2 regions of the Paenibacillus sp. J31P13 genome follow, and region 2 is predicted to be linked to the other one. Evidence: predicted binding sites of a transcription regulator. Region 2 holds the regulator's gene; the other holds the start of a gene.

Region 1 (15,476 bases), on a different contig from region 2:
GCTTCATTAAACGGATTACTGTCACGTGGTGGATTTGTTTTAGACACTAAGCTGCCAGAAAATTATTATTCGCTCTTCCTTACGGGTACCAAGCCTTCTGACTGGACTGTAACTCCGCCTTCCAAAGAAGAGCTTTTAAAACTACTAAGTGAGCAATTACAAGCTATATCTGAGATTACTCTAAATGCTTTAGACAATGTACTTGAGCCTGCACTGCAATTGGGTCATATGAAATTTGAAACACTAGGTGACTTATTTAACTTTGCAACCATCCATGAATCCATGCATACAAACACCATTTCTTGTCTAGCAAGAGTAATCAGACACGAGCAAGCTTAAGGTATCAGCCATAGAAATAGGGCTTTTTTATTGTGAATTTATGCAACAAAAAAACCACTTCTTATCATGAATTCGTTTCATGATAATGAAGTGGTTTGAAGTTACAAAGTAGGATGCGGCCAAGAGGACTCGAACCTCCACGGCTGTTACACCACTAGAACCTGAATCTAGCGCGTCTGCCAATTCCGCCATGGCCGCATATGTTTCAATAAAATACATTTTATCATGCATAAAAGATGGTAGTCAAGCACATCGTATGAAATTATCGAGTAGAGAAAAGAGGCCATTCAGCCTCTTTTTTTTCGTTCTGTCAGCCTTTCGATGCTCCAGCAGTCAAACCTTCGATAAGGAAACGCTGCAGGAATAGGAACAATAGCGTTACGGGAACGGCGACAAGAACAGCGCCCGCAGCAAACATTGTAAATTCGGTGGAATTGCGTTGGCTCACCATTCGGAAAAGCCCGACAGCAAGCGTCCGATTTTCCTCCGTTCGAAGAATGAGGTCGGCGAAAATAAAGTCGATGAACGCGCCGTTGAAAATCATTAAGCTGGCGTAAGTCAGCATCGGCGTGGACAGCGGTATGATAACGCTCAGGAAAACGCGCAAATGACTGGCTCCGTCGATACGGGCGGCGTCCTCGAGGCTCTTCGGAATCGTATCGAAAAACCCTTTGGCAATGAATACATTCGTAATAATCGATCCAGAACTATAGACGAGAATGAGCGCCCAATGCGAGTCAAGCAAGCCTATTGCGTTAAGCAAAACGTAGATGGCAATCATCGCCATAAAGCCGGGAAACATTTGCAGCACCAGAAAAATTTTCAGCGTCGTCTTTCGTCCGACAAAACGGAAGCGGGATATAGCATAGGAAGTGAGAAGCAACAGGCATGTTCCGAGCACGGTAGAGAAGAAGGCGACCTTCAATGTATTGAGAAACCATGTAGGATACATTGTTTTTTGAAACAGATCGCGATAGTGCTGAAACGTCATTTCATCCGGGATGAACGAATCACTGTATAAGCTGTTGCCTGTTTTTAGGGAAGACAGCAAAATCCAAAGTGCTGGGTAAATGCTAATGACCGTCAATACGATAAGAATGAGGTAGGTGATGCCAATTTTCCATTTGGCCGATGTTATATTCAATGGGTCATATCCTCCTCTTTGTATGATCGCGTCCGGGTGTAGCTCCAGATTGAGAAGGAAGCGATAAATAAGAATATGAAAATACCGATAACGGAAGCGAAGCTGAATTGCGATTGATTGAGCGCCAGCTTATACAGCCATGTAACAAGCAAGTCGGTATGTCCCGCGAACTGATATTTGACGTTGATGGGATCGCCGCCTGTGAGCAGGTAGATGACGTTGAAATTATTGATGTTGCCCGCAAAATTCATAATCAGAATCGGTGCGGTGGAGAACAGCACCATAGGCATCGTAATGAAACGGAATTTTTGGAAAGAGCCTGCGCCGTCGGCATCCGCTGCCTCGTACAAGTCGCGCGGAATCGTAGACAACACCCCGAATGCCAATATCATCGTAATCGGAATGCCCATCCACATATTTACCATTATGATTGTTACCTTTGCCCAAAATGGGTCGGTGAGCCACGGCAGTCCGCTCAAGCCTATTGATTTTAAATAATCGTTGACGGGTCCGAATTGGTTGTTGAACATATTGCGCATAACGAGCAGTGAAACCATATTCGGTATGGCGAACGGTATAATGAGCGCGGTGCGCCAAAACTTTTTGAAGCGGACGGCCGGCTGGTGAATAAGAACGGCTACAATAATGCCGCCCAGATAGGTCGTAATCGTAGCGATAACGGCCCACACGATCGTCCATTTAAAAATGCCGACAAATGTACTGCTCCAAACTTTCATGTTCAGCATTTTATAAAAATTATCGAAACCGACCCAATCGACGAGATTGGCAGGGGGCAAAATCGGATCCGCATAATTCGTGAAGGCGATCAATATCGAGAATATGAGCGGCAGCACGGTCAAGAAAGCGATGGTGATAAATGGAGGGAGAAGTACCATATAAGCAAAATGCTTCTGTCCGAGCAAAGACAGCGATTGTCTAAAATGATTCGGCTTGCCGCCATTGTCACGGAGTTGTCCTACCAAATAAGCATCGCGAACATTCAAGACGTAATAACAAAGAAAAAGCAGCGCCGCAAGCAATGCGACAAGCCCTTTGATCATCATGAAGATCGAATGGTCGCCTTCGACGAGGCGCGTCATTTTGCCTACCTTTACGAAACCGCTTGGTTGTTCGCCGAGCGTGATGAGTCCAAGGAAATGGTCGTATAGCTCAAAAACAAAATAATAAATGCTTGCCGCGCCCAAGGCGAAAAACAAAACGCCTTTCAGCCATTGCCGATTGTAGAGTTGGCCAAGGCCAATGATAAGGGCGGATAAGATCGCTCCGGTTGCTTTGCTGTTCATGAGGCTGTAACCTCTTTCCTTCACAAGATAGAGATTTCACCCGCTGGCTTAGCAACGGGTGAAATCTCTTTATCTATCGTTGACGATCAGGAACGATTATTATCTGGCGGCTAGGCCGTCTTTGATCGTTTGGACCATATTGTCCAGCGTCGTCTTAATATCCAAGCTCGTATCATTCCAGAGGGCGATGAACGTTGCTCTCAGCGCTTCCCAGACGAGATCAACACCTGGAACGGATGCCATCGGAACCGAATTGGCGAACTGGAGGAAGAAACCGCTCGTAATCGGGTCATCCTTGATAAGCGGGTCTGCTCCTGCTTCAAGATTAGTAGGAATGGCACCGGTCATTTGGTAGTTTTTCAGTTGATTTTCTTTGCTGCTTGCAAAATTAGCGAATAGGTGAGCGGCTACAGGGTATTGCGTATAGGAATTGACGTAATAGGATTTCACGCCGGAGAAGGAAATAGAATCATTGCCATTCGGGAACTTCGGCAGCTGTGCTACGCCAAAATTGACTTTATCCTTGAATGCCGCAACGGACCATGGACCGTCGATATTCAGCGCCAGCTTGCCTTCTTGAAACAGCTGTGTTTTGACATCATACGTAATGTCGCCTGCGTTCATCGGCAAAATCGCTTTCAGCTTACGGAGATATTCGAAGCCTTGCACGACATCGCCTTTGTTGAGGCCGATATCGTCTGCATTCGTATTGTTGTCGCCGAACATATAGCCGCCGTAGCTGCCGATGAAAGGGTACGAATAAAAACCGACGAATTCCCACATGATTGCGTATTTCTTTTCATTAGGTTTGTTAAACGTTTCGCCGAAAGCTATTATTTCATCCCATGTTTTTGGAGGCTCGGGAAAAATGTCTTTATTGTAAAACATGGCATATGTTTCGACCGATTTCGGATAGCCGTAAAGCACGTTTTCATAAGACGAAGCGGTAATTGCTGTTTCCACGTTGTTGGCGCGCGTTTGCTCCTCGAATACTTCATTCGGAAGCAGAAGACCCGCTTTAACCGCGAGGCCGATCTGATCATGCGGTAAAGTCAATACGTCGGCCGCTGTTTTGGAAGGGCCGTCTGTCGTTAGGCGTGAGCCTTGATCCCCACCCGGGACAACCTCGACGGTAACCGGTACACCATATTCTTGTTCAAATGCTTTTCCAACCTCCTGCATATATGCTTGCTGCTCCTGCCCTTCCCAAATGACGAGCTTAGCGCCCTTCTCCGGCACGAGTTCTTCGTCTTCTTCCGTTACAGATACAGCTTCGCCATTATTTTTATTCGTTTCAGGCGCAGCGGTTTCGGAAGTTCCGTTTGTTTTTGTTCCTGAACTATTGCAAGCAGCGAGAGCAAATACGAGTATGACGCTAACGAGAATCGATAACCATTTCTTGCTTTTCAACATAAAAACACCCCTTTGAATTTGTTGGAAATGATACGGACCTGAACAACCCTAAAGATTATTTGATTGTTTACTTGTTCCTAAAACGATGCTGCGAACAACACCCCGCTTTCTCATTGGGACAACAAAAGGACAACAAAAAAAGGCACAGCCTCATTAACACATAAACGTGTCGAGGTTGTACCTTCGCAGGTAACATCGCCTTCATATTGTCGGATACTTACGTTCCTGTTGTCCTTTACGCACCAATTATATAATGATGATTAAAGCGCTTGCAAACGGTGAATTCAGTCAAAATCGCCCAATTATGCAAACATTTCTACTGTTTTCGCCATATATGTGGACGTAGGAGGATTTTTCCCTCTTTTTTTGAATAATTGGGGTCCAAAACCACAAGGGAGGTGCAATAGAAAAAAATAAAATACGCCAATCAAAAACCAAAAGTTTGATTATAAAAATTGCGGACTCAAAGCCCTTCAATAGGTTTTTTTTGCTTTTAAAATGGTCTGTTCATTATAGGAACTAAAAAATGCAGGATTAAGCATATTTTACATCATCTACACAAACACTGAAGGTAAAAGGTGAGAGGTGTGAGTAAGATGAATGGACGGGATAAGAAGGATATGGACGAAAATAACAAAAGTAGAAGAGGGGGTTTATGTATAGCGTTCTTGAACCGAGCTGGGTTGATGATCGTTTTATTTGCTTTGGTCATAGGCTTAGGAAATACAGAGGTGCTGGCTGCAGATGAGAAGGAAGCTCGTACGCTTGCCATTGTTATTGATGATTTCGGCAATGGGATGGATGGGACGGAGGAGATGATGAAGCTGCCTGTTAAGTTTACAGCAGCCATTATGCCTTTCATGCCAACTACGAAGAAAGACGCAGAAGAGGCATATCGGCTCGGACATGATGTCATTGTACATATGCCCATGGAACCGAATAAAGGCTTGAAAAAATGGTTGGGACCAGGTGCTCTGACGACGGATTTAAGTGATGCAGAAATTCGTAAACGGGTGGAGGCAGCAATTGATGATGTGCCGCATGCCATTGGAATGAACAATCACATGGGCTCCAAAGTGACAGCGAATGAGCATATGATGAGAATCGTACTAAGTGTTTGCAAGGAGCGAGGCTTGTTCTTTCTTGACAGCCGAACGACTTTCAAAACGGTTGTTCCAAAAATTGCAGCAGAGCTAAATGTGCCCATTGTTTCCAATGATGTTTTTTTGGATGATGTGTACACCGTTCAACATATTTCCAAGCAAATTGGCGAGCTGCGCAAGCACTTGGAATCGCATGTTAGCTGCATAACGATTGGACATGTCGGACCTGCGGGCAAAAAAACAGCATCAGTCCTTCATCAGTCCATTCCCGGCATGCAGTCTAACGTACGGTTCGTAAAGCTATCTCAAATGGTTCCCGATTCAGCGGGTGATCCATTTATATTGCCGAATCCCTGATGCTATGGCATATGCAATTTCTTTCTGGCGCTGTGGATCAGTGAGCATAGCTCGGTCGTTCTCACTGCTGATAAATCCCATTTCAACGATAACTGCAGGTTGATGCACCTTTCTTAATAAATAGAACGTATTTCCTTCTCTTGGAAGGAATCCTGTATTCTGCTGTCGATTTAATGAATCTTGAATACAGAAGGCGAGCAGCGCACTCTCTCCGCTTTCTTGATGGAGAAGAAGCGGACCATGCTTAGAAGCGTTTTTGGACCAATTGACATGTAGACTAACGAGCAGCTCACTGTCGATTTCTTCGGTGAGCTGTCTGCGTTGCGACAGATCCTTGCGATGTCTGGAACGACTAATATGCCAGCGATTTTCTTCACTGAGCGCATAATCACCATTACGGTTCATTACAGCTGGAATGCCCTGGCTCCGCAAGATCAGATAAAGTTTTTTTGCTATGGCCAAATTGATATCCTTCTCTAAGGTATCACCAGAAGAAGTACCCCCGTCAATGCCGCCATGTCCAACGTCTATGATAACGGAAGTGGAAGGAAGCGCCCAATCATGTTCTGTAATTGCTGGAAGCAGCGGCCAAGTTGAAGCGGAAGCTATACTGCTCGATCCAGTAAACCACAAGGAAAAAAGAACGATAAGGATTTTAAATCGCATCACGAAGTTCCTCCAGCTCATTTTGATATAAGGTTAGCGTGGCTTTTTGGAGGAAAACTCATGCATGTTTACTTTCGATTGTTAGAGGGAAAGCTTATAACATCATCAACTGCAGCAACTAGGAGGAGTGAGTGGTATGGCAAAAGGCGACGAGTACGTGAAATATGTGACGGAGCAATTTGTAGCTTACATGGAGACACCTAGGGAAGAGCGAAAACAAACAAAAACATCAGCCAAAGCACTTAGAGAGCCATGGCTGACGCGTTGGTTTGGATGGGGTCCAATGAGTATTATGCTTTGGTGGCGTGGACGCGCGGAACGTCATCGGTAAAAGTGGCCAAGCTGGAGCATAACGAGAAGCGGAATATATCTACGATCTGAGCCATCTTCTTCCGCTTCTATGGCTACATAGATTTGACCATTTTCCCATTTGTTATATCCAACAACTGACCATGCATAAAGCATTTGGTTTTGAAACAGCTCAGCTGTAAAGCGGAGCTGTTCTTTGCTGTTTATTTTTACAAATAGAGAAGAATATGAGCTCGTGCTGAGTTGTAAAGGAGCTTTAGAAAGCCAAGGCAGCTTAGCGTAACGATCGAATGAAGGCAGGGAAACATGCTTCAGCAGCTTTGTATTAGCTAATATTTGATTCTTGTGATCATCTACCAAAGGAGAAGAGGAGGCGCTTGTCCAATCCGATTGAACGACAGGCAGCAGTTCACCACTTGCAGCATCTAGAAAATAAGTTTCTTTCGCTGTCGTAACCTTCCATGCAGCGAGTAGAGGGTGAACATATAACTGCTCAATTTTAGACGGAGGATCTATGAGTTCGAGCTGTTTAATGGAACGCGTTAGCGTTTGAGTGTCAAATAAAGGGCTTGTGCTAGTACCGTATTCACCTAGTTGAAAGCCGCCTTGCTCTACTGCATTTACAATTAAATAGCCAACTGTGACCTTGTTTTGCTTGACAAGCACGAGCCAGCTATGAGTGCCTGGACCAATTGGCGAGATGTTGAATGATGCTTTTTTCCAATTCGAAAAATTTGGCTGATTGCTCAGTTCATCTGCCCATTGCTGTACTTGCTTTTGCAAAGGCTCATTGGTCGCAACATTGTTTTGGGCATGAGCTGCAAGGGGGCGTCCATCCAGCCCGCTGGAATATAAGAGAAGTGCTGTAAATACGCATGCCGCGGTCAATCGAATGTATTGCTTTTTCATAGGAAATCACCTCATATGTATTGTAAGGGACAAGCTCTAAGAAGACTGTTATAACCTGTCACGTAATGGCGGCCCGAGGACCGCCTTTTTTTGACGTATTGCTGGGTATAACGTCTAATTCACGTCAATCTATGCCTTCAAGATGAAATATCCCGCAGTTAATGGCGGACGCAGTCACACGCGGCTCATATTGCCAGCGAATTTCTGATTGCCGCTGAGCGAACTGCTCTTCAACTGCTGGTCTAGACTCTTCAGTAGCATTCTTAATCAGCAGCTCGTAATAACCGCCGATTCGATCAAGCTCCTCTGTAAGCCTCTCAGAAGCACCCTCCGCCCAGCTGTAATCATAGGTGCGAAGCTTACGTTCTAGTGCTTGCTCTATAATACTGAGTGCTTTGTTGAAGGATATGCCGTTTTTGGTTAGATGGATATTTGCTGGGAGTCTGGGTGTAAGCTTTTGCAGCAGCAGTCGATCATAAAACTGTTCCACACATTGCCCTGTTGCAAGTGATACACCGTAGCAATGAATCTCCTCTCGTTTCCGATCGCTGGCGAATTCTACACGCATATTAACGCCCAGCCATGCGGTGTAAGGCGTTGAACTAAAAGGATTCTGGCTCCGTTTGTCCGGCTCCTGAAACAAATACACATAGCTCCCCTTGGCCTTAGCCGCATCGAACAGCTGATCCAGCTTGCGTGCGCCGTAATATAAATCCTCACGAGGCACACGAATTGCTGTAGTCAGGCTCCCATGTACAAAACCAAGAGAACGACCGAGTGCTGCGTTTGCAGCATCATCCTTGGTGTTCTCTGTCCCCTCAGTCGTCGTATCTGCTACTTCAGGAGGGGTTATTTCATCCACTGCATCATATTTTTGCTTATCCGTTACGAACAAGTAGGTCATTGTTTCTGGCTCAGCACCCACTCTATCTACGAAGCTCCAATAATAGGGACGGTTTGTTAACTCACGGTCTGCAAAGGGAGAGAGCTTAACGGTAAAGTGAGCAGGTGATTTCTCTAAAATAGAACATTCCGTAGCCTCTAAGTAACGATTGACGAATTTGTGTACCTGCTTTTCATTCAAGGCCGCACCTCCACTGTTTGTCCTAGGGTATCCAAATTGACTAGCAGCTCAGGACTTGCATTTGGAGCTAATTCACTTGTCTGTACCTCATCGCGTATACGGCTTAATGATGATCCGAGATGATTGATTTTCTGTTTCAATTCGGAATCATTTCCTGCTTCGAGCAGCATGCGGGCAAGGCGCTGCTCAAGTGAGCCGTCGCCTTTCTCGAATTTCTCCAAAATATGATCCAATTCACCGATTACGAGCTCGAATAAATTGATTTTTTCATGAAGCAAGTTGACTATATGCTCTTCGATTGTTCCTGTGGTACAAAGGTTGTAAATTTTCACATCCTCAGTTTGACCAAGTCGATGAACACGTCCGATTCGCTGCTCAACCCGCATGGGGTTCCATGGCAAATCGAAATTAATCATATGGTGGCAAAATTGAAGGTTAATGCCCTCGCCGCCAGCTTCCGTAGCGATCAGTATTTGGGCGCGGCCTCGGAATAAGTCCATCATCCAATCCTTTTTCCCTCGGTTCATTCCGCCGCGATACGGCACAGCGATCATATTCTGAGCACGGAAAAACTGCAGCAAATATTCCTGTGTCGCACGGTATTCGGTGAAAATAATGACCTTGTCATTCATTTCTTTGACAAGCTCCATGGCTTTTTCAGCTTTCGTATTGGCTTTAATGCTGCGGATGTTCTCAACCAGCCCCCAAATTTTTGGCCGCATTGGCGAATCCTCAGCTGTTTTCTTGAAAAGGTTTACAAGCGTTAAGAAAACAGCATCACGGCTGCTGCACACTTCACGTTGAAGGGTTACAAGAGAAAGCATACTGGATAAGTCGCCTCCGCTTTCTTTATAGCGTTCCTTCACGAAACCCGTCACGGCATCATACAGTGCTTGTTCTTCCTCGGAGAGGGTAAGCGGAATATTCTTCACGATACGCTTCGTAAAATGAATACCGCCATCTCCACGCCGATTGCGAATCATGACCGTCGATAATGCCTCTTGAAGCTGATCTTCGTTTTTTGGCAGACGTTTGTCGACTACGAAATTAGCAGCAAATTCACTTTGACCGCCAAGCTGTCCAGGCTTCAGAAGCGTGATGAGATTGTAGAGCTCGTCCAGATCATTCTGAATAGGTGTTGCTGTCAGTAAGAGACAATATTTTTTGCGTAAAAGATTAGCGAATTGATAGTTTGTCGTTTTTTTGTTTTTCAGCTTATGAGCTTCGTCTATGACAATTAAATCATAGTCGGTTCCAAGGACAACTTCGCGATGCGGATCCCGCTTAGCCGTATCAATTGAAGCGACGACGACGTCATAACCCCAAGTATGAGCCTTCTTCTGGGCGACAGCAGAGATACCGAATTTTTGATTCAGCTCTCTTACCCATTGCAAAACAAGGGAAGCCGGCACGAGTATCAAGATGCGCTTGGCAAGTCCGCGAACGATATATTCTTTCAGGATTAGTCCAGCTTCTATCGTTTTTCCAAGACCGACCTCATCAGCCAAAATAGCGCGGCCGCCCATCTCATGCACGACTTTACGAGCCGTACTGATTTGATGCGGCATCGGTTTGAACGAAGGCAGGGATCGCAAGCATAGCAATTCCTCAAAGCTTTCAATGCGTTTGGCTTGCTCAGCTTCCATTGCGAGTTGATATAGGGTCCAGTTATCCCAAGGGCCATTGCGCGTCAATCGATTTTGCAGTTCCTCAAACCAGGTGCGATCGCACTGCAAATCAACTAGCGTATGCAGCTTGCGAGTGACGATGGCTGGACCTGAATCGGCTGAGGCAGCTTGCGGCGTTGTATTAAATGACATTTTCTGCAGCTCCTTCCTCAGTAAAAGGGATAAGATATTATCAGTATTGCCTTTTCATCCATTATTAATAAGAAGACGCATAAAAAAGAGTATGGACAAGCAAATGAATGAGAGAAGTCATGTAAGCGACAACGATTGATGAATATGGTCTAAAATGCATATGATAATCAATATGTAGTGTAGTATAATAAACTTATTACACAATATATTGTGCTTTTAGGTTTTGCGTCGTACATAAACGCATAAGCGTGAAAGGTAAAAGAGGAGGAAACGGATACAATGGTGATGACTAGTGGAAAGCCGCTAGAGGGACTAAGCGAAAAGATTTTTTTGGATCGCTACGCATGGAAAAATGCAGATACAAATGAAACGAAAATTGGAGATATTGTGCTTGTACTGACGAAGGATGATCCCAAATTCCCTGCGAAAGAGGTTGGGGAGGTTGTGGAGCGTACGGGGAACCATGTGAAGGTTCAACTGAGAAACGGCGAATTTGTTGATTCTAACGTGGAGAAGCTTACGCTTACGATTGAGAAGACACCGCAGGAAATGTGGGATCGTCTGGCTGGAGCGATGTCATCCGTTGAAACCGGGGCAGAGAAGCAACGGGAATGGCAGGAGAAATTCAGATATATTTTAGATGATTGGAAGCTTGTTCCTGGTGGACGAATTGCAGCGGGTGCCGGTGCAAGCGAGGAACTAACGCTATTCAACTGCTATGTCATACCTTCTCCGAAGGACTGCCGTGGAGGCATTATGACAACGCTAACGGAAATGACCGAAATTATGGCACGAGGCGGCGGTGTAGGGATGAATCTTTCCTCTCTAAGACCAAGGCGGGCTATTGTGGCTGGGGTGAATGGATCTTCAAGCGGTGCCGTTTCTTGGGGCGGCTTGTTTAGCTATACGACGGGATTGATCGAGCAGGGAGGCAGTCGCCGCGGTGCATTAATGCTTATGATGAATGACTGGCATCCGGATGTGCTTGAATTTATAACCGTTAAGCAGAAAATGGGTCAAGTAACGAATGCTAATCTCTCTGTTTGCGTCAGTAATGCATTCATGAAAGCAGTCAAAGAGGATTTAGAATGGGATCTCGTATTTCCAGATACAAAAGAAAAGGACTATGACGAGCTATGGAATGGAGATTTGGAGGAATGGAAGAAACTCGGTAAGAGAGTCATTCTGTACAAAACCGTTCGTGCGCGGGAAATTTGGCAGACCATTATCGAATCGGCTTGGAAATCAGCAGAGCCGGGTGTCGTATTTATGGAATACTATAATCAGATGTCGAACAGCTGGTATTTTAATCCTATTATTAGTACGAATCCATGCGGCGAACAAGGCTTGCCAGGCTGGGGCGTATGTAATTTGTCTGCGGTCAATTTGTCTAAGTTTTATGATGAAGATAACCATGATGTAGCTTGGGATGAGCTAGCCAAGGTTACACGCTGGTCGGTACGATTTCTAGACAATGTCATCGATAAGACGCCTTATCATTTTGAGGAAAATGAAAAAAATCAGAAACTGGAGCGTAGAATTGGGCTCGGAACGATGGGGCTTGCAGAGCTTATGATCAAGCTTGGCGTGCGTTATGGCAGTGCGGAGTCATTAGAATTTCTAGATAAGCTGTATGGATTTATGGCTCGTGAATCCTATTTGGCATCCACAGAAATTGCTGCGGAGAAAGGCTCTTTCCAAGCTTTTGATGCTGAAAAATATGTGCAAAGCGGCTTCATGAAAGGTCTGATTTCGGAATTTCCGGAAATCGGAGAAGCAGTTGCAGCTAATGGAATGCGCAATGTTACGGTCATCACGCAAGCTCCGACTGGCAGTACTGGTACAATGGTCGGAACGTCTACGGGAATTGAGCCTTATTTTGCATTTGAATATTTCCGTCAGAGCCGTTTAGGCTTCGATAAGCAGTATGTGCCCATTGCACAAGAGTGGAAGGATGCACATCCTGGAAAGGAGCTCCCGGACTATTTTGTCACATCAATGAGCTTGTCGGCAGAGGATCATATTCGTGTTCAAGCTGCTATTCAGCGCTGGGTAGACAGCTCGATTTCAAAAACCGCGAACTGTCCTGCCGATTTTACAGTAGAGGAAACAGGCAGATTATATGAGCTAGCCTTTGAGCTTGGTTGCAAAGGTGTGACAATCTACCGTGACGGAAGTCGTGATGTACAGGTTCTCTCAACGAGCAAGGAAGAGAAGACAGAAGAGAAGCCGGAACAAAAGCTAGAAGAGAAGCAAGAATCTACTTCTGTGCCAGCTGCTGGCAAGGAAGATGAGCATTTTGAGTTGGATCTTGTAGAGCCTGCTATTCCTTCTGTACAATCTGATGGTGAGCTTGATAAACAATACAAACGCCGTCCGCAAGTATTGCGAGGAGCGACATACAAAGTAAATACTCCTTTTGGAATGGCCTATATTACAATAAATGATCTGAATGGAACACCGGCTGAGATCTTCCTTAATGTTGGGAAAGCAGGCTCGGATGTGTTTGCGATGGCAGAGGCTTTGGGACGTGTTTGTTCCTTATTCCTGCGTTATGGCGATCATGGCAATAAAGTGAAGCTGCTTATTAAGCATTTGAAAGGTATAGGTGGGTCAGGAGCAATTGGCTTCGGTGCTAATCGAGTGGAATCTATTGCAGATGCAGTTGCGAAGTCGCTAGAGATTCACTTGGCAAGTGGTGAGGAACAGTCAGCAGCCACTGAAGAAATTCATTCGTACACGAGCCAAGGAACTACCCAAGTGGAAACCATAGAGTCAGCACCGTATAAAGGTGAAAGGCAAGTCTTTGATTTATGTCCTTCTTGCGGGTCGGCAACTCTAATCAATATTGAAGGTTGCAAGCAATGTAGCAATTGTGGGTTTAGTAAGTGTAATTAAGAGTATATTTTATAAAAAGACTAGAATTCAATTCCTGTTTAACGGATCAATATAGAAGATAAACAAAGTTAAGTTAGCAGTCTAACTTTATAGAACTGTATGCGATTATCACTATAAAGCAATACCATGAGCGGTCTAGACTAGACTCTCTTGGTATTGTTTTTTTGTTTTTTAATGAAGAGACAGAAGTTTTTTATATAGGTCTAATGTATTAATTAAGTATACTTTTATCAAAGTATATTGATTTAAGAATACTTTTCGAATATATTATAGGCGAAGTTGAAATATAATTGATCGAGGAGGTTGTTTATGTCACGTTTGCGTGGAATCTCGACTATGGTTGCATTGGTCATGTTGCTTCAATTATTTCTTACTGCTGCAGTCTCGGCTGGAGCCTATGATCCAGGGCTTCATGAATCGGAGCATGTTACAACAGGAGAGGACTTGTTTCCTGCTCTAATCATTAATGATTTCAATACGCAGGAGGATGCATCAGTCTGGAAAGCAAGCACGAATACGAAGGAGGTTAAATTTGTAACGAGCATCCTGAATGGACCAAATGGGCCTTATGAGGGTGTCGGAGCGTTAGAGCAGACTCCGGATAATGTGAAGGTTTATGAATGGCGGACGATTTATCGGGAATTCGATCAGCCGCTCGATCTTTCCTCTTATCGTTATTTAGCCTTTGCGGCAAATAGCTGGGGATGGCAATCTGCAGCCGACTATGTTCTAAAGATCAATTTATATAGTGGTGACGATGTATTTGAAAGCGTTGCCACGATTCGTCCGGACAGCTGGAAACGAGTGTTTATTAAGCTAGATGAATGGGCTGGACGCAATGCTGTGTCGAAGATGGAAATCTCTTTTATGCAAAACTATGATCTCGCTGACGTATCACCAGGCCAACCAGGCTATGACTATTGGAATGGTCATTTCCAGATCGATTATATTAGTGCAACGAATGCAATTGACTTCAGCTTCAATGTTGAGGGAGAAACGGAAGGCTTTACTGCTTCGTCTGGAACGGCGGTAGCAACAGGCGGGGAACTGTTCTATGAATGGGACGGGCAGGGTCTGCTGGAGTCGCCGGTATTAATGCTGGATACAGCTAAACGAAATGGCATGTCGATGACCATGACTAATGGTTCAGGCTCCTCGGAGGTTCTTATACAGTGGCGAACGGGGGATGGTATTTGGAGTGAAGACAATATGAAACGCTTCACCATTCCAACGGAAGGAAAATTTACGCAGGACTTTAACTTCTCAGATCAGACAGGCTGGAATGGGGAGATTACTGCATTTCGAATCATTCCGCAAGCTGCTTCAGGAACATTGAAGGTTGATCAAATTCGTTTTAAGCAATTTGCCCAACTAGAGAAGCCTTACGATGGAAAGGCACAAGCACGTATTGAAGGCGGAGGACTGGTGATCGACGGTACGGTGAAACAGGCTTTCGTAGAGGCTCATCCTTCGGAGCAGCTATACTTGATTGAATTGGCTACCTACGAGGATGCGAAGTCGGCGCTTGCGGCGAAGTCACCAATCGCCGAAGCTAATCTTGCACAAGCATTCCGGTTCGAAATTGGGTTAACCGATGCTGAACGCAGTCGTCTTTACTCTAAGTTCGTCGTTGCGGCTCGTACAGACGAAGGGGAATATGTAGCCATTGATGCTCCTCAGTATGTAATCAACGCAGAGGTGATGGCTAGTAATACGGAGCCATTCCCGCAAGCACAAAGCATTAAGGGGCTTCAGGTGCAAATGACAGGAGATGCGCAGGAGCTTGGAATTAGCCACGCAGCACTGAACGTTGCCTATAACGAGCTTATGTACAAAGCTAATAATCACCCTGAAAATACGATCGCTTACGAAATCGAGGGTGAGACCTATTACTTCCGCAAGGATAAAATTGAACGGATGGATAACGAGATTAAGAGCATGTCCGATAATGGGATACTCGTATCACTCATCCTGATTATGTATGACAATAAGGACCCCGAATCAGCGAATGAATATTTAATCCATCCAGACTCGGAGCCGGGCGGTACTGTATATGCCTTGAATACAGCGAATGAAACTGGCGTTAAGTATGTAAAGGCAGCAACCAAATTCATGGCCGAGCGGTACTCT
Region 2 (15,476 bases):
AGCGTCCTGGCGGCTGATTGAGTCACGAGGAGCAAAGTTAACTTCGTTCACTCCCGAAACGATTCCCAATTGCTTGGCGATGGACACCGCATCGTAGTAATAATCATTCGGCTTCACATCGGCGAACGTCGAGGTAATCTCGGCGCGCAGGTCAAGCATGTTCACCAGCATCAGGATAAAATCAGCTCGCGTTACTTGATTTGCGGGGCTGAAAGTGCCATTTTCGATCGAGGTGCCTTTGACGATGCCCCTTTTGGCCAGCTTCTCGATCGCCTCGCGCGCCCATTCATGCTTGCCAAGGTCAGTGAATGCAGCCGGTTTCTTGCCGCCGACAGTATAGACGCCGACTTGGTCGATGGAGAATCGCAGTACGCCCTTGTCTTTGTCATAAGACGCGCCATCAATTGCCGTCGCGCTGTTGCCCGTCAGCTCAAAAGCTTGCAGATCAGCTGCTTGCTCTTCCGCTTGAAGCGAATATGGTATCGCAATGGAAATCGGTGCCTTCGCATTGTTCCAAAACAGAGCTTCACCGTCCAGTTGCAATGCAATTTCCACGATTGGCCTGTTGCCGATCCGGCCAGCCGCTTCGTTGCCGCGATACTCGCCTGCATGGTCGCTTACGATAACGAGCAGCTTTCCGGCATTTTCCTTGACTCCAGCCAGCATGTCGCCAGTCAGAGCAAGCTGGGCATACGGCGTGGAGATATGCAGAATCAGATTAGACTGGTTCGTCAGATTAGCTGCCGGAAGCTCCAAAGCATAGCTGCCAGCCGCGTTCGACGGCTTCAATTCAAGACGAATATGCTTGTTGCCGTTGCTGTCGGCTGTTGCCTTGAGAATCGCGGCATTCAGATCCGCTGCTCCGACCGAAGCCGCAGCCTGATTGCCTTTCAATGTCGGGACAAGCACGGCTTTGACTGAACCGTCCGCTTGCAACGTATACGGATCTTGCGCCGGACCGCCTCCAATGCTGCCTCCATTGCCTCCGCCAGTGGAAGGCGGCTTGCGATATTCGAAGGCGGCCTGCTCTGGAGTCGTCATGTCATCCGTTTCAAGCTCGACTGTATACAGTCCCTGCTCTTCTCCGGTCAACGTAAAGGCGATGCGGAAGCTTCCGTCATCCTCAGTGCCCGTCTGACCGGTATATTGAATGTTGCCTTTTGGGTCAAGCACTTTGACATACAAAGGTTCTTTCTTGCCGTTCATGACCAACCCGTCGATCGTGACTTTCTTCGTGGAGGCGTCCACTGCGGCTTGTATGCCGTCCAATGTCTTCAGCTCTTGCTGCTGGGCAAGATCGTACACACCGAATTCATAGAAAGAATAACCGTAGAATGTTGCCCGATTCAGTCCCTCAAACTTGATGTATCTTGCCGTCGGACGCTTTAGCCACGCCATTGTTGCCGACATTCAAGGGCTCCCACGTCTGCTTATCATCCGAGACGCTCAGACGGTATTGGTCCGCGCGCGCATATTCCCAATCGATGCGGATCGTATTGAAGGTTTGCTTGCTGTCCAGATCGATCTGGAACCAAGCGGTATCGCGCACTTCGCTCGCCCAGCGCGTGCCCGGTGCGCCATCCAGCGCTTTCGAAGGCTCCAGACCTGCGGCTTCCGTCGAGGATGCCTCTGCTTCTTTGTCTTGCGCGATGCTGCCGATCTCGTAATACACGCCTTCCTTCAGCGCCGTATAAGCGCCTTCCGTTACAAATTCAAGGCCTTTAGCCCCTTCCAGCTTCGCATTGAATGCCAGCAAATAGCCTATGGCTTGCTCAGGATCGCTCTCTTGTGTACGCTCCGTCATGATCAGGGCGTTGCGCATAGCGCGGATCGTATCGGCATTGCTAAGCTGCTTGTTGTCCGCGTATTTATCAACAAGAACCAATAGACCTTTAGCGCCCAAACGTGCTTCTATTACGAATTTAACCGTCTTGGATTTGGCGGCCGCCACCGTCAGCTCCAGCACATGCTTGCCCGGCTTGCCCGTAAGATCTACAACAGTTCCTTCCGTATAAGGCTTGCCGTCATACTTGGCCGTTACTTTAACGATCCCGCTGCCGTCATCTCCCGGAATAGTCCAAGTGAAAGCAGCCTCTGTCGTATCAGGCACAATCGTATGCTCCGAGATCGGCTCCCCGTTCATGAGCGCTACAACATCAGGCGGAGCGGCGTCTTGCTTCTGATAAGTGCCTTTCACGAATTGATATAGCCAATCGTAGAGGACGCGAGTAGCAGGGTCCGCGCTTTTCGCCGCGTTGTAAACGGCATCTAATGGCTGACGAAGCCAACTCGACGAGGACTTTAGCGGTAGATTCAGACGCCGTGCTCCTCCGCATTCGCTCCGTCCGCGCGGACTGAACCCCGGGGTTCGCCCCCTATGGGCTCCACCAAACACAAAAAAACACGCCTAAATCGGCGTGTTGACGTTTGTGTTTGGTGGAGCCTAGGGGGATCGAACCCCTGACCTCATCGCTGCCAGCGATGCGCTCTCCCAGCTGAGCTAAGGCCCCAGATATTGCTTAATGTCACTGAATAGCGACAAAATTGATATTAGCATAGCGCCATAAAAACTGTCAATCTTTATCTACATGAGGAGGGCTAAGCGGCTCTTTGGACAACAAGCTGCTAAGCTCCTTCATAAACATATCGATATCTTTAAACTGGCGATATACGGACGCGAAACGAACATACGCGACCTCATCAACCGGATATAGCTCATTCATGACGATACCGCCAATATCACTGCTGTCTACTTCAGCGAGAGCCGTTGTGCGGAGCTCCTTCTCAACCTCGGATACGATGACCTCAAGACGCTCTACAGGTACAGGACGCTTCTCACAGGCTCGAATAAGCCCGCGTAATATTTTATCACGGCTGAATTCCTCACGACTGCCGTCCTTCTTAATGACAATGAGAGGCGTTTCTTCAATCATTTCGAATGTCGTGAAGCGGCGGCTGCATTTCTCGCACTCACGGCGGCGACGAATTGATTTGTTTTCGTTTGCTGGCCTGGAATCTAATACTTTCGTTCCGGCATAGTCACAATATGGACATTTCATGTTGCATATCGCCTCCTTTCAAGTAGGTGAACCTTCGTTTTGAGCATATTCTCAAAAAAAATAAATTTCCATGTAATTCCTGTAATGAACTTTTGATTTTTGCGCATAATACATTTACCAACCGCAAGGAGGTGAACATACATGAGCGCATCCCGTAGCAGTAACCAACTAGTAGTACCACAAGCGACAGCTGCCCTTGACCAATTGAAATATGAAGTGGCTCAAGAGCTAGGTATCGCAATTCCACAAGACGGATACTATGGCAACATGGCAACTAAAGACGCAGGCTCCATCGGGGGATATATCACCCGTCGCCTCGTACAAATTGCTGAGCAATCCCTTGCTGGTCAAAAATAGTGATTCATTTACAGTTGTATGAATAACAGAAGTCTTGGCTGGGCTCGTCTATGAAAAGACGAGCCTCCAAGGCTTAATTGTATGCTCCGTCATAAAAGCGAGTTCGTTATAAGCCAGGATACAAATCCTTGTACTTATTATAATAATAAATGACCCGCTGTACATAGTGCCTCGTCTCACCGAATGGAATTTGCTTTACTGTTTCCATTCTACCATCCCAAACACCTGAATCCAGCCATTTCCTAACATTACCAGGTCCAGCGTTGTAAGCTGCGATCGCAGCAATTTGGTTCTGATCAAATTGTTGATGCAAAGATTTCAAATACCATGACCCCACTTCAATGCTTACATCAGCGCGATTGCGCAGCATGTCCTCCGTTACTTCTTGAAAGCCTGCTTTCTGCACAACCCACTTTGCTGTTTCAGGCATGATTTGCATGAGCCCCAATGCGCCCTTCTTTGAATCCTTGCCTGTCTGGTAATTGGTTTCACTACGGATAATGGCAGCGACTAGATGAGGCTCGATACCGTAATTAGATGCACTCGCTGAAATGTCCTGCTTATAATAGACAGGATACATCCATGTTGCAAGCCAATCCGATTTGAGAAACAAAATAGCGATAAGACCTAACAACAGAACAAGAAATACTCTCTTCTTTAGCAATATCCTCATGGCAGCTGCTGGCTTTTCCAAAACTGATCGATCTGCCGCTCCGTATCCGCGACTGTACCGCTATTATCAATAACCCAATCCGCTAATCCTTTTTTACGTTCAATATCCATTTGAAGCTTTACTCGTCGAGCAGCCTCTTCCTCGGACATTTCATTACGCTTCATTAATCGTGCAATTTGCACTTCGGCAGGTACATAAACAACCATAATTCCTTCATAAAGATGCTGCTGCTCCGTTTCATAGAGCAGAGGCACATCCGCAACGATTAGACGTTCAGGATATTGCTTAGCATACGTATGTATTTGTTCCTGCATTCGTGTACGAATAGCAGGATGGGTGATCGCTTCAAGCTGCTTAAGCTTTTCTTTATCACGAAACACGATCTCGCCTAGCGATTTACGATTTAGCGATCCGTCAGCTTCAAGGACAGCTTGTCCAAACGCAGAGGCAATTGCCTCCAGTGCTGGTGCTCCGGGAAGGACGACCTCCCTTGCGACTTGATCGGCATCGACCAGCAGCGCACCGCGTTGTACGAGTATATGGGCAATTGTGCTTTTACCGCTGGCAATACCGCCGGTTAATCCGATTATCATCCATTTCACCTCAAATTATAACAGCTTCATGATTCCCATCACGATTAATAATATGCCTGGCAGCAAAGATAATGTCTGCATGCCCTTCCAAGCTGAGAAACGAAATCCAAAACGGATGCCTCCAACGAGAAAAATGGCGCTAGATGCTGTAATGGTCAATGCTGTAAGCAAAGCTGGCAAGCCAATCATCGCTGCTCCCAAACCCGCTCCAAATGCGTCGATAGATAATGCAACACCCAGCATAAGCGCCTCTGATGCAGATATCGTCCCCGATTTATCTACATCGGCCGCTTGCGGCGTCCGCAAAATTTGAACAACTAAACCTAGACGCTTCAGTTCAACCATAACGACCAAAGCTGCATTTGACAAATCATTCATTCCTGCTTTGCCTTCTGAAGCAGCTGCTGTTTCTACGGTCCCCTTCGTCATTCCAGCGGTTTCTATCGTCTCTTCACTGCCGTTTTGCTTTCCACGCTTTAACTGGAGCAAAGCCCAGCATCCGATTAGAATCAAAATGCAAGCGCCAATGAGCTTCGATACAAACTCTGATAAGAAGTTAGTTAGCCAACCGCCTACCTGCATAGACATAAAAATAATAAGACCGGAGCAGCAAGCAATAATGAACACCGACAGGAATGGAATGCGAATTCTCCGCAGACCATACGTAACTCCTACGCCGAAGCCGTCTAAGCTAACGGCAAATGCAAGCACTAGCAATGATGCAACATGCGCGAACAATCGTAAAGTCCCTCCCCGCACTGCTTTTGCCCGCTTACAAGCTTTCTGTAAGTAGACATTCGCCTATTGTTCGTAACAGAACCAATATATGCAGGGAGGATGCCTTTGTGATTGTTTGTATTTGTCGATTCGAAAATGCTACTTGACTTTTATCATGCTGGATAAGCCTAAAGGCTGGCACTTGCTGCAAATATGCGTGCCTCTTCCTCCGACTGTAAATTTTTCAATCGGTCTATTGCAAGATGGACACGGCTCATCTTTCTTGCCGTATACAAGCAGTTGATGCTGGAACATGCCCATTTCACCTTGCCCGTTAACGTAAGATTTAATGGAAGATCCACCTGCATCAACAGCATGTGATAATGTAGAGCGAATCGCTTCATAAAGCCTTTTCCATTCGGCTGGCTTTAACGTATCCGGCGTTCTCTCGGGATGAATGCGCGCTTGAAATAATGCCTCATCCACATAAATATTTCCCAGTCCTACAATATGCTCCTGATTTAGCAGAAGCGGCTTAATCTTAGTGGATCGCTTCTCAAGCTTGCTTCTCAGTGCTGTAAGCGTGAAGGACTCATCCAATGGCTCAATGCCAAGCTTGTTAAGCGGTGGCATCGCTAGTTCCTCTCCGCGCTTGAACAAATGCATCGTGCCGAACTGACGGACATCCTTATACCGAAGATCGGTACCATCATCAAAATGAAAGATCACATGGGTATGCTTCTCAACAGGCTCATCAGAAGGAAATACGCCGTAACGTCCTTCCATTCTCAGATGGGATACGAGCACAAGCCCGTCCAACATAATTCTCAAAAACTTGCCTCTACGCTCAACCGTCTCAATGCTATGACCTACAAGTGCATCCGAGAACTGTTCCGGTTCAGGGGGAAGCTGTATTATACGCGGGAGATTAACGGTTACAGATTGGATTCGTTTTCCCGCTACGAGTTCTATTAACGTTCTTCTTACGGTTTCTACCTCTGGCAATTCAGGCATTCTCTTCACCTCAACAACTATTATACCTGAAACTGCCCGTCAGCGGGTTACTTTGCCTCATACCAATTGTCACCGTAACTCACATCCGCCTTAAGCGGAACATCCAGCTCCAGCGCTTTGGCCATAACTTCCGGCACAAGCGTCTTCATCAGCTCAAGCTCATCGGCCGGCACCTCGAACACGAGCTCATCATGTACTTGCAGCAGCATGCGGCTCTTCAGCTTGCGCTCGCGCAGCGTCTCATCCATTTGAACCATTGCCAGCTTGATAATGTCAGCAGCCGTGCCCTGAATAGGTGTGTTCATTGCTATTCGCTCTGCGAAAGAACGAATATTGAAATTAGATGCATTGATATCATTCAAATAACGTCTGCGATCAAGCAGAGTAGCCACATAACCGTCGCGCTGTGCCTGAAGGACGATGTCTGTCATGTATTGACGAACGCCCTTGAACACTTCCTTGTAATTCTCAATAAATTTACCCGCTTCCGTAGGGGAAATGCCAAGGTTTCTCGAAAGGCCAAAGCTGCTAATGCCATAAACGATACCGAAGTTTACAGCTTTCGCGGAACGACGCATATTGGAATCCACTTGCTCAGCTGTTACGCCGAACACATCCATAGCTGTCTTCGTATGGATATCCATATCTTCAATAAACGCTTCCTTCATCTTCTCATCATCAGCAATATGCGCAAGTACTCGAAGCTCAATTTGAGAGTAATCGGCAGCAAGAATGAACCAGCCAGACTCAGACGGCACAAATGCCTTTCTTATTTTGCGGCCTTCTTCCAGCCTGATCGGAATGTTCTGAAGGTTAGGGAACTGGCTGCTGAGTCGTCCGGTAGCCGCAATCGTCTGGCGATAGTACGTGTGCACTTTCCCAGTCTCCTTGCGAACCTCCTTCAACAAGCCCTCCACATACGTTGACTGCAGCTTTGCTAACTGACGGTAGTTCAATATTAAAGGGATAATCTCATGATAGGGTGCGAGCTCTTCCAGCACCTCAGCATCGGTGGAATAGCCGGTTTTTGTCTTCTTCTTAGCAGGCAGTCCCAATTTTTCGAAGAGGACTTCGCCTAGCTGCTTTGGTGATCCGATATTAAACTCTAAGCCTGCATGCTTATAAATATCGCTAATAAGAATCGAAATTTGACGTTCTAGATCACGCCCCAGCGCTTCCAGTTCTCCCGTCTCCACCTTGATTCCCAGAAACTCCATTCCTGCAAGAATACGTGACAATGGCTGCTCAATCTCAAAATAAAGCTTACTCATTCCCGATTCCTTCAGCTCTTCGGTCAATAATGGCACTAACCGGCGGATCGATTCCGCTTTGAGCGCTAAATGACGATAGAGCATTGCCGCATCCGGCAATTTGAATCGGGCACCCTTGCCGTATACAGCTTCATCCGAAGGCACAGTTGGCAAATGCTGCTTTTCATTGATTCCGCTTAGCGTCTGGCTCGCCTCAGTAGGATCAAGCAAATAGGCGGCTAGCTGTACGTCAAATGCTGCTCCTTGAAAGTCAATTCCACTCCACTTGAATGCCAGCTCTATTTTGTGAAGATCAAAACCATACTTCGGCTTATCCTCCTGCTCCAGCCACTCACGCAGCTTGATTGCAAAGGGCTGTTCAAGAACTTTATATGGCATCGCGAATACGGCATCTGCCGTTGCAATGGCAAGTCCAATTAGTTTTGCTTGATGCGGATTCTCGCCTATCGCTTCGACATACAAGCCGTTTTTATCTGTGCTGCCTAGAATATTAATCAACTGCTCTAATAAGTCGGCATCCTTGTCCGACTCGATGACATGAATGTTAAGCTCAGCTGCAGCCGCTTTTGCCTCCTCTTCCATATCCCCAGCCTTAGCGCCTAGATCCAGCCGCTCGATGAGCGATTTGAATTCAAGCTTCCGGAATGCCTCCGCCAGCTTAGCATCCTCATAGCCATTGTACCGAATCTCATCCGTGCTCTTCTCGAATGGCACTTCACGGAAAATCGTCGCCAGCTTCTTGCTCATTATGGCGTCTTCCTTATGCGTTTCGAGATTTTCCTTTAGCTTGCCCTTGAGCTGATCCAAGCTCTCCAGCACGTTCTCAACTGAGCCATGCTCATGCAGCAGCTTAAGCGCTGTTTTCTCCCCTACCCCAGGGACACCTGGAATATTATCAGATACATCACCCATTAAGCCCTTTAAATCGATAATCTGCATCGGTTTTAGACCATACTTTTCCTGAATCGCTTCTGGTGAGTATAGATCAACCTCCGTAATACCCTTACGCGTAACCGCAATTGTCACTTTGTCAGACGCCAGCTGGAGCATGTCCTTATCGCCTGTAACGACGATCGTCTCTACACCATTCTCATCTGCTGCCTTCGTAAGTGTTCCAATGATATCATCTGCTTCATAGCCAGACAGTTCGAACTGCGCAATGCTGAAAGCATTCAACAGCTCCTTCAATACTGGAAATTGCTCAGAGAGCTCAGACGGTGTTTTTGCACGGCCGCCCTTATACTCACTATAGCCTTCATGTCGAAACGTTATTTTACCTGCATCAAATGCAACTAGAACATGAGTGGGTTTTTCCTCATCAAGCAATTTAAGAAGCATTGTCGTAAAACCATATATCGCGTTCGTATGCTGACCTGCCGAATTTGTTAGCGGCGGCATCGCGAAGAAAGCACGATAAGCTATACTATTTCCATCAATTAGCATCCATTTTTCCATAAGGGATCAACACCTTCTTTATGTAGCTTACAATGCCCTCATTATACCACAAAATGGGCCTTCCCCCAGCATCGTCTGCCAAAGGAAAGCCCATACCTTTTTATTATTGCAAATTCTAAAAAAAGAAACCGTTAACGCATCAATTATCCGTTCATGCTGCTTCTTTATACATTCAAATCTGGTCTGCTGCCCGTTACGAGATAAACTACACTCTCACCGATATTAGTCGCGTGATCGCCAAATCTCTCCAAGTAACGGCCTACAAAGCTAAGTAATGAGGACTGTGTAATGTTGCGAGGATTTTCCATCATAATCGAATATAGCTCACGTGTAATTTGTCCGTACAAGGCATCTACCTGATCGTCGTCCTTTGACATTTTGTAAGCCAAGTCTACGTTCTCTTGAATAAATGATTGAATGGACTCATACGTCATCTGTTGAACAATCTCCGCCATACGCGGCAAATCGATCAAAGGCTTAATAAGCGCCTGGCCTTCCAAGCGCAGTACAACATTGGCAATGTCTACGGACAGATCACCCATCCGCTCCAAATCGCTTGCAATTTTGAAAGCAGACAAAATGCGGCGCAAATCTTTAGCGACAGGCTGCTGCGTTGCAATTAGCTTCGAACCGATTTCCGTAACCTTTTCTTCCATTTGATTAAGGGAAGGGTCTTTTGTAATCACTTGCTTCGCTTTATTCACATCTATTGATTTCAGTGCTTCCATAGAATCGACAAGCGCATTCTCTACAAACGTTCCCATCTCAATAATCAGGTTATGAAGATGTTCCAAGCCTTGGTCAAACTCTTTACGCGTTGTCATCACAACAGCATTCCTCCTAAAGATTAAGTAAGCTTTACCTTGCTTCTGCTTAGCCGAACCGGCCGCTAATATAGTCTTCCGTGCGTTGGTCAGTTGGATTAGAGAAGAGCTTCTCCGTATCCGAGTACTCAATAACTTCGCCATTCAGGAAAAATACGGTTTGGTTGGATACGCGTGCTGCTTGATGCATGTTGTGAGTGACCATAACAATCGTATACTTATCCTTCAGCTCTTGCGCAAGCTCTTCAATTTTGAGCGTAGAGATAGGGTCAAGCGCAGATGTAGCCTCATCCATGAGCAAAATATTCGGGTTAACCGCCAGAGCACGCGCAATACATAGACGCTGCTGCTGACCGCCGGATAGCCCGAACGCCGACCGCTTCAGGTGATCCTTTACTTCATCCCACAAAACAGCTGATTTCAAACTGTTCTCAACGATTTCATCCAGCTCTTTTTTACTTGTAATCCCGTGAAGACGCGGGCCATAAGCTACATTATCATAGATCGACTTAGGAAAAGGATTGGGCTGCTGGAACACCATACCCACTTTTTTGCGAAGCGTCTCAACATCTACTTCATTGGAATAGATTTCAGTACCGCCGATGGCAATTTCACCTTCAATGCGAGTGCCCGGAATCATATCATTCATACGGTTCAACGTACGGAGCAGCGTCGATTTTCCGCAACCGGATGGGCCGATGAAAGCAGTGATCGCTTTCTCCGGTATCGTTAAGGATACATCCTTCAAAGCGTGAAATGCTCCGTAAAATAAGTTCAGTTTATTAATCTTGATTAGTGCTTCCATATGATTCTCCTCCTAATGAAATTCACAGTTTACCTGCTTCTGAAGCAAGTTTTTTTCTTTTTCTCAGCAAGCTCCAATGAGGACAAAGTAACCATCATTTTTGTTAACCGTTTTTCTGATACTTATTGCGAAGCAGAATGGCCGAGAAATTCATTAGAAGCAGCAATGCCAGTAGAACGATAATTCCGCTCGCCGCAAGCTCCTTGAACTCTAGCTGAGGTTTTGACAACCAGTTGTATACTTGAATCGGTATGACGGTGAAGGAATCCATCAATCCATTTGGCAAGAATGCCACATAGGTTAATGCCCCGATCATAACGAGTGGAGCCGTCTCTCCGATTGCACGTGACATAGCGAGAATGACGCCAGTCAATACGCCTGGAAGCGCTGATGGCATTACCGAACGGTAGACCGTCTGCCATTTGGTTGCACCAAGAGCAAAGGAAGCATCTCGACGTGATTTAGGAACTGCGCGAATCGCCTCCTGCGCCGATACGATAATGATCGGAAGTACAAGGAGTGTCATCGTTAATGCACCTGCTATGAGACTGCGATCAAGCGACAATAATCTTACAAACAATGCTAAGCCCAAAATTCCGTATACGATAGACGGAACGCCCGCCAGCGTACTGATATTAAGCTGAATAATGCGTGTCAGAGGACCTTTTTTTGCATATTCCTCTAAGTAAATGGCTGCTCCAACTCCGAAAATAAAGGAGATCGGCGCCATAATAAGCAGCATGTAAATCGTACCGACTAGAGCTGACTTCATACCAGAGCCATCTGCTTTACGAGATGGGAAATTGGTGAATAGATCCGGCTGCAGGCGGCTGATTCCATCGATTAATATATCAATAATGAGTGCGCAAAGAGCAAGAACACCTACGGAAGTCGCTATTACGAAAACAATATGCAGAAGCCAGTCTGTCTTCCGTCTGTTTGCAATCTGTTTTCTGTTGGCATCTTGAAATATGTTCATATTAGTACTCCTCTCTGAATTTTCTTGCAATGTATTGGGCAAGAATATTGAGCAAGAAAGTAAGAATGAACAGTGTCATGCCAACCGCGAAAATAGATCCATATTCTACTGTTCCATGCGGTGTATCACCTAGACTTACTTGAACGATATAAGAAGTCATCGTTTGGATGCTCTCTAGCGGGTTTGCTGTTAGATTTGGCGTTGAGCCCGCAGCAACTGTTACGATCATCGTCTCTCCTATTGCACGAGAGAAGGCAAGTACAGCAGAAGCTACGATACCCGAGAATGCTGCAGGTACGACGATTTTCAATGCGACCTCGAAACGTGTAGCGCCAAGCGCATAAGCACCGTCACGCAAGCTGCGCGGTACAGCCGACATGGCATCCTCACTCAATGAGCTAACCATTGGAATGATCATAATACCAACAACGATACCAGCACTAAGTGCGTTAAACACGCCTGCACTATGGAAAATGCTTTGAATTAATGGTGTAACTAGACTAAGCGCGAAATACCCGTACACGATAGTTGGCACGCCAGCCAGTACTTCTAGAATCGGTTTAATAATTTTGCGAACACGCTTTGGTGCATACTCTGACAAGTAAATGGCGCTTGCCAGTCCAAGCGGAATTGCAACTAAGCAGGCAATAAACGTAATCAATAGCGTACCAGACAGGAGTGGAAGAACGCCGAAGCTTTTTGGCGGAATCAGCGGTGACCACTTGGTCCCGAAAAGAAAATCAAGGATCGGAATTTTCCGAAAGAACTGAATCGTTTCTGTAAGAAGGGTAATAACGATCCCTAATGTGGTGATGACGGATACCGATGCACATAGAAACAGCAGTACCGGCATAATCTTGTTCATGATGCTGACTCTCTTATTTTTGAAATCATATATTTCCTTGCTCGCGATTTGTGATTGAGCATTCTTGACAGTCCCTTGCAGACCTTGACTCGGCATTGCGGCGTCCTCCCTCTTGCCTTTACAATTTCTTTACACTTGTGTCGTGAAAAATGTGATGCCCAACTAGACACCACATTCGCCACATTCTAAGTTGCTATTTCGACCTTATTTATTATGAGATTTTAGCAGCCTCAGTTGCATATTGCTCATCTGGAAGTGATACATAACCAACTTCTCCTGCAAATTTACCAATGTTGTTGATGTAGTATTTCACGAATTCTTTTACTTCTGGACGCTCAAGCTCTTTTTTGTTTACATAGATGAAGAGCGGGCGTGACAATGGTGCATAAGAACCGTCTTTGATTGTGTCATAAGTAGGTGTGATAGCACCTTTGCCTGCTTCAATCGGAACAACTTTCAATTTATCTTGGTTCTCTTCATAGTAAGCAAAGCCGAAGTAGCCAATACCGTATTTGCTGCCTGCTACACCTTGTACAAGGGAGTTATCATCTTCACTAAAGCTAATTGCTTTATCATTGCGAATGCCGGCTTTTTCTAGAATTGCTTCATTAAAGTAGTCATAAGTTCCGGAATCAGCGCCTGGTGAGAACATAACGATTGGCTCAGCAGGGAAAGTATCACGAACATCTTTCCAAGTTGCTACTGTGCTGCCTGTTACGAAGATTTTGTTCAACTCTTCAACCGTTAGGAAGTCAATGAAATCATTGTCTTTGCTTACAACTACGGACAAACCGTCAAATGCGATTGAAAGATCTGTGTACTCGATGCCGTTGTCTTTACAAAGTGTTGCTTCTTCATCCTTAATGTGACGGGAAGCATCTGCTATTGCAATTTCACCTGCGCAAAATTGTTTGAAGCCGCCGCCTGTGCCAGACACGCCTACCGGAACTCGAACATCTTTATGCTCTTTGTTGAACTCTTCTGCTGCTGCTTCTGTTAAAGGAAACACTGTGCTTGAACCATCAATTTTAATTTCGCCGGACAATTTCACTTCATTCTCAGGTGCGTTCGTCGCCGTGTTAGTCGAGCCTGCATTTCCTGACTTCGAATTTCCACTATTATTCCCACATGCCGCCGCGAATACGAGCAGCACCACCATTGACAACATCAAAATTCCTTTTAAACCTTTTTTCTTTAACAACTCTACCACTCCTTCTGTTATATCTATCTGGGTTGTTCCCCGTGCCTCTTATACTACTAGCCGTTTGTAAATCGGGTATTCTGTTTTTGTTAACGCATTGTTAAAAATACGATTGCTGCAATATTTTCATTTCGTCAGCAACATGGATGGATTGTTGATGTGCCTTCTCAGCTAAAGACTCAATCCCTTTTGCACTGTTTCGATTGTCCGCTGCTGCTCGGAACAGTCTATTAAAAGCTTCTACTGCTTCGTTTATATGTGTTTTGCTGAGTGTCGTCTCTGATCGTCCCGCATGAGCCAGCGCGGCGGTCTGTGAGATGGCAACGACAACCGTCTCTGTTAGACGGGTAATCTCGTTTGCAAATTGCTTCGTCTGACTAGCTAGCTTCATAACCTCGCCTGCAACTACTGTAAAGCCCCTGCCATGCTCACCCGCGCGCGCTGCTTCTATAGAAGCATTCAGAGATAAGAGATTGCTCTTCTCTGCCAGCTCCTTAATTAATAGAGATACTTGGCTGATAGAGTCCGCTTCCTCTTGCAGCTGATTCATTCGCAGTTCTTGCTGCTGCGAGTTTAATGCAATCGACTCGAATGCCTTTGTTACCTTATCTAGCTCGTTTTTACCCGATAGCGTCAAATCGACCATCTCTACAGAAAGGGATTCGCCTAGAGCTGTCGATTGCCTTACACTGCTTACGGCCTGCTCGATTTCATTGACGCGCTGCTCTGCTGAACGAATGGTACTCATCTGGGCATCAATAGCCTCTTGCTGCAGCAGTCTGGATAGCTTGAGCATATCGGAAACAGTCAAAATACCAGCTAGTCTATTATTCGATGTAACAATAACGCAATCATAAAGCACGCTATCATGACGGCTTAAAGCGCGGTCTATGAGCAGCTGTGGCGCATAGTCATAATCCACAAACAAGGGACTTGCATCCATCAGCTTCGTGATTGGCTTGTCATCATACAAATCAGCACTATAACGATGTCCCAGCCTTAAAAAAAATCGATTCCGCATCATTAAACCAATCGGAGCCCCTTGCTCGTCAATGACAATGGCACATTCTGAATCTGGATTTTGCTTAAAAATAGAAATGGTCTCACGGCATGTAAGCTCAGCTTTAATCGTTGGTGCCTGTCGTAAAAAATGCTGCAGACGAACCGTTTGTTTGTTTTCATTTACCGCAAGGTTTTGTTTTTCCATAACAGCTACGGACATTAGCCTCAACCTTCCTTCTTTTTCCTTATGGGTTTACTATAGGTCGGAAGCATCAATTGGATTAAGCAGAAATGTAATCGGAATGTAAACTTCGACATTATTTTTTTATGAATGAAAGAAATAGAATGATAATGCGTGACTAAAGAATGAGTTCAGAAGCCTTAATCAACACAAAAAAAGCTGCGTGAAACGTACAAACACTAGTACGTTTCACACAGCTTCTCACTAATTCCCTATTATTATTTCGACTCACGCTTCAAAATATGACAGCTATAAGGCTCCATAGCAATAGTTGCACCAGCAGCATCGCCAGTCAATAAATCACTATAATTGCGCTCATCTAGCGGTACGGAAACCTCTTTGTCGCTAAAATTCGAAACAAAAACATAATCGTTAACGCCATCCGTCCGCATTTGTGCGGTTACGCTGGCAGGCAGCTCC

Evidence for each region. The regulator NrdR, encoded in region 2, represses ribonucleotide reductase genes. The targets are predictions, from matches to a motif close to AACACNATATATNGTGTT.
Region 1: a site for NrdR is predicted at 10,646-10,663, ahead of AC0YOD_RS01435 (adenosylcobalamin-dependent ribonucleoside-diphosphate reductase). Genes of this name have one in related genera too.

Annotation. Positions count from the first base shown of each region.
Region 1 covers NZ_JBWDNR010000001.1:353,910-369,385, forward strand. The annotation lists gene AC0YOD_RS01380 (DinB family protein) at 1-339, shown strand, start outside; tRNA gene AC0YOD_RS01385 (tRNA-Leu) at 454-537, opposite strand; gene AC0YOD_RS01390 (sugar ABC transporter permease) at 650-1,483, opposite strand; gene AC0YOD_RS01395 (carbohydrate ABC transporter permease) at 1,480-2,787, opposite strand; gene AC0YOD_RS01400 (sugar ABC transporter substrate-binding protein) at 2,887-4,200, opposite strand; gene AC0YOD_RS01405 (divergent polysaccharide deacetylase family protein) at 4,887-5,660, shown strand; gene AC0YOD_RS01410 (N-acetylmuramoyl-L-alanine amidase family protein) at 5,625-6,326, opposite strand; gene AC0YOD_RS01415 (YqzE family protein) at 6,463-6,657, shown strand; gene AC0YOD_RS01420 (hypothetical protein) at 6,648-7,544, opposite strand; gene AC0YOD_RS01425 (YqhG family protein) at 7,669-8,628, opposite strand; gene AC0YOD_RS01430 (DEAD/DEAH box helicase) at 8,625-10,448, opposite strand; gene AC0YOD_RS01435 (adenosylcobalamin-dependent ribonucleoside-diphosphate reductase) at 10,734-13,346, shown strand; gene AC0YOD_RS01440 (DUF5722 domain-containing protein) at 13,656-15,476, shown strand, end outside.
Region 2 covers NZ_JBWDNR010000010.1:120,570-136,045, forward strand. The annotation lists gene AC0YOD_RS24685 (S-layer homology domain-containing protein) at 1-1,410, opposite strand, end outside; gene AC0YOD_RS24690 (discoidin domain-containing protein) at 1,355-2,395, opposite strand; tRNA gene AC0YOD_RS24695 (tRNA-Ala) at 2,435-2,510, opposite strand; gene nrdR (transcriptional regulator NrdR) at 2,574-3,059, opposite strand; gene AC0YOD_RS24705 (small, acid-soluble spore protein, alpha/beta type) at 3,201-3,416, shown strand; gene AC0YOD_RS24710 (lytic transglycosylase domain-containing protein) at 3,523-4,089, opposite strand; gene coaE (dephospho-CoA kinase) at 4,086-4,682, opposite strand; gene AC0YOD_RS24720 (MntP/YtaF family protein) at 4,698-5,420, opposite strand; gene mutM (DNA-formamidopyrimidine glycosylase) at 5,559-6,413, opposite strand; gene polA (DNA polymerase I) at 6,461-9,139, opposite strand; gene phoU (phosphate signaling complex protein PhoU) at 9,304-9,963, opposite strand; gene pstB (phosphate ABC transporter ATP-binding protein PstB) at 10,013-10,768, opposite strand; gene pstA (phosphate ABC transporter permease PstA) at 10,872-11,747, opposite strand; gene pstC (phosphate ABC transporter permease subunit PstC) at 11,749-12,612, opposite strand; gene AC0YOD_RS24755 (PstS family phosphate ABC transporter substrate-binding protein) at 12,824-13,813, opposite strand; gene AC0YOD_RS24760 (methyl-accepting chemotaxis protein) at 13,914-15,020, opposite strand; gene AC0YOD_RS24765 (beta-galactosidase) at 15,275-15,476, opposite strand, start outside.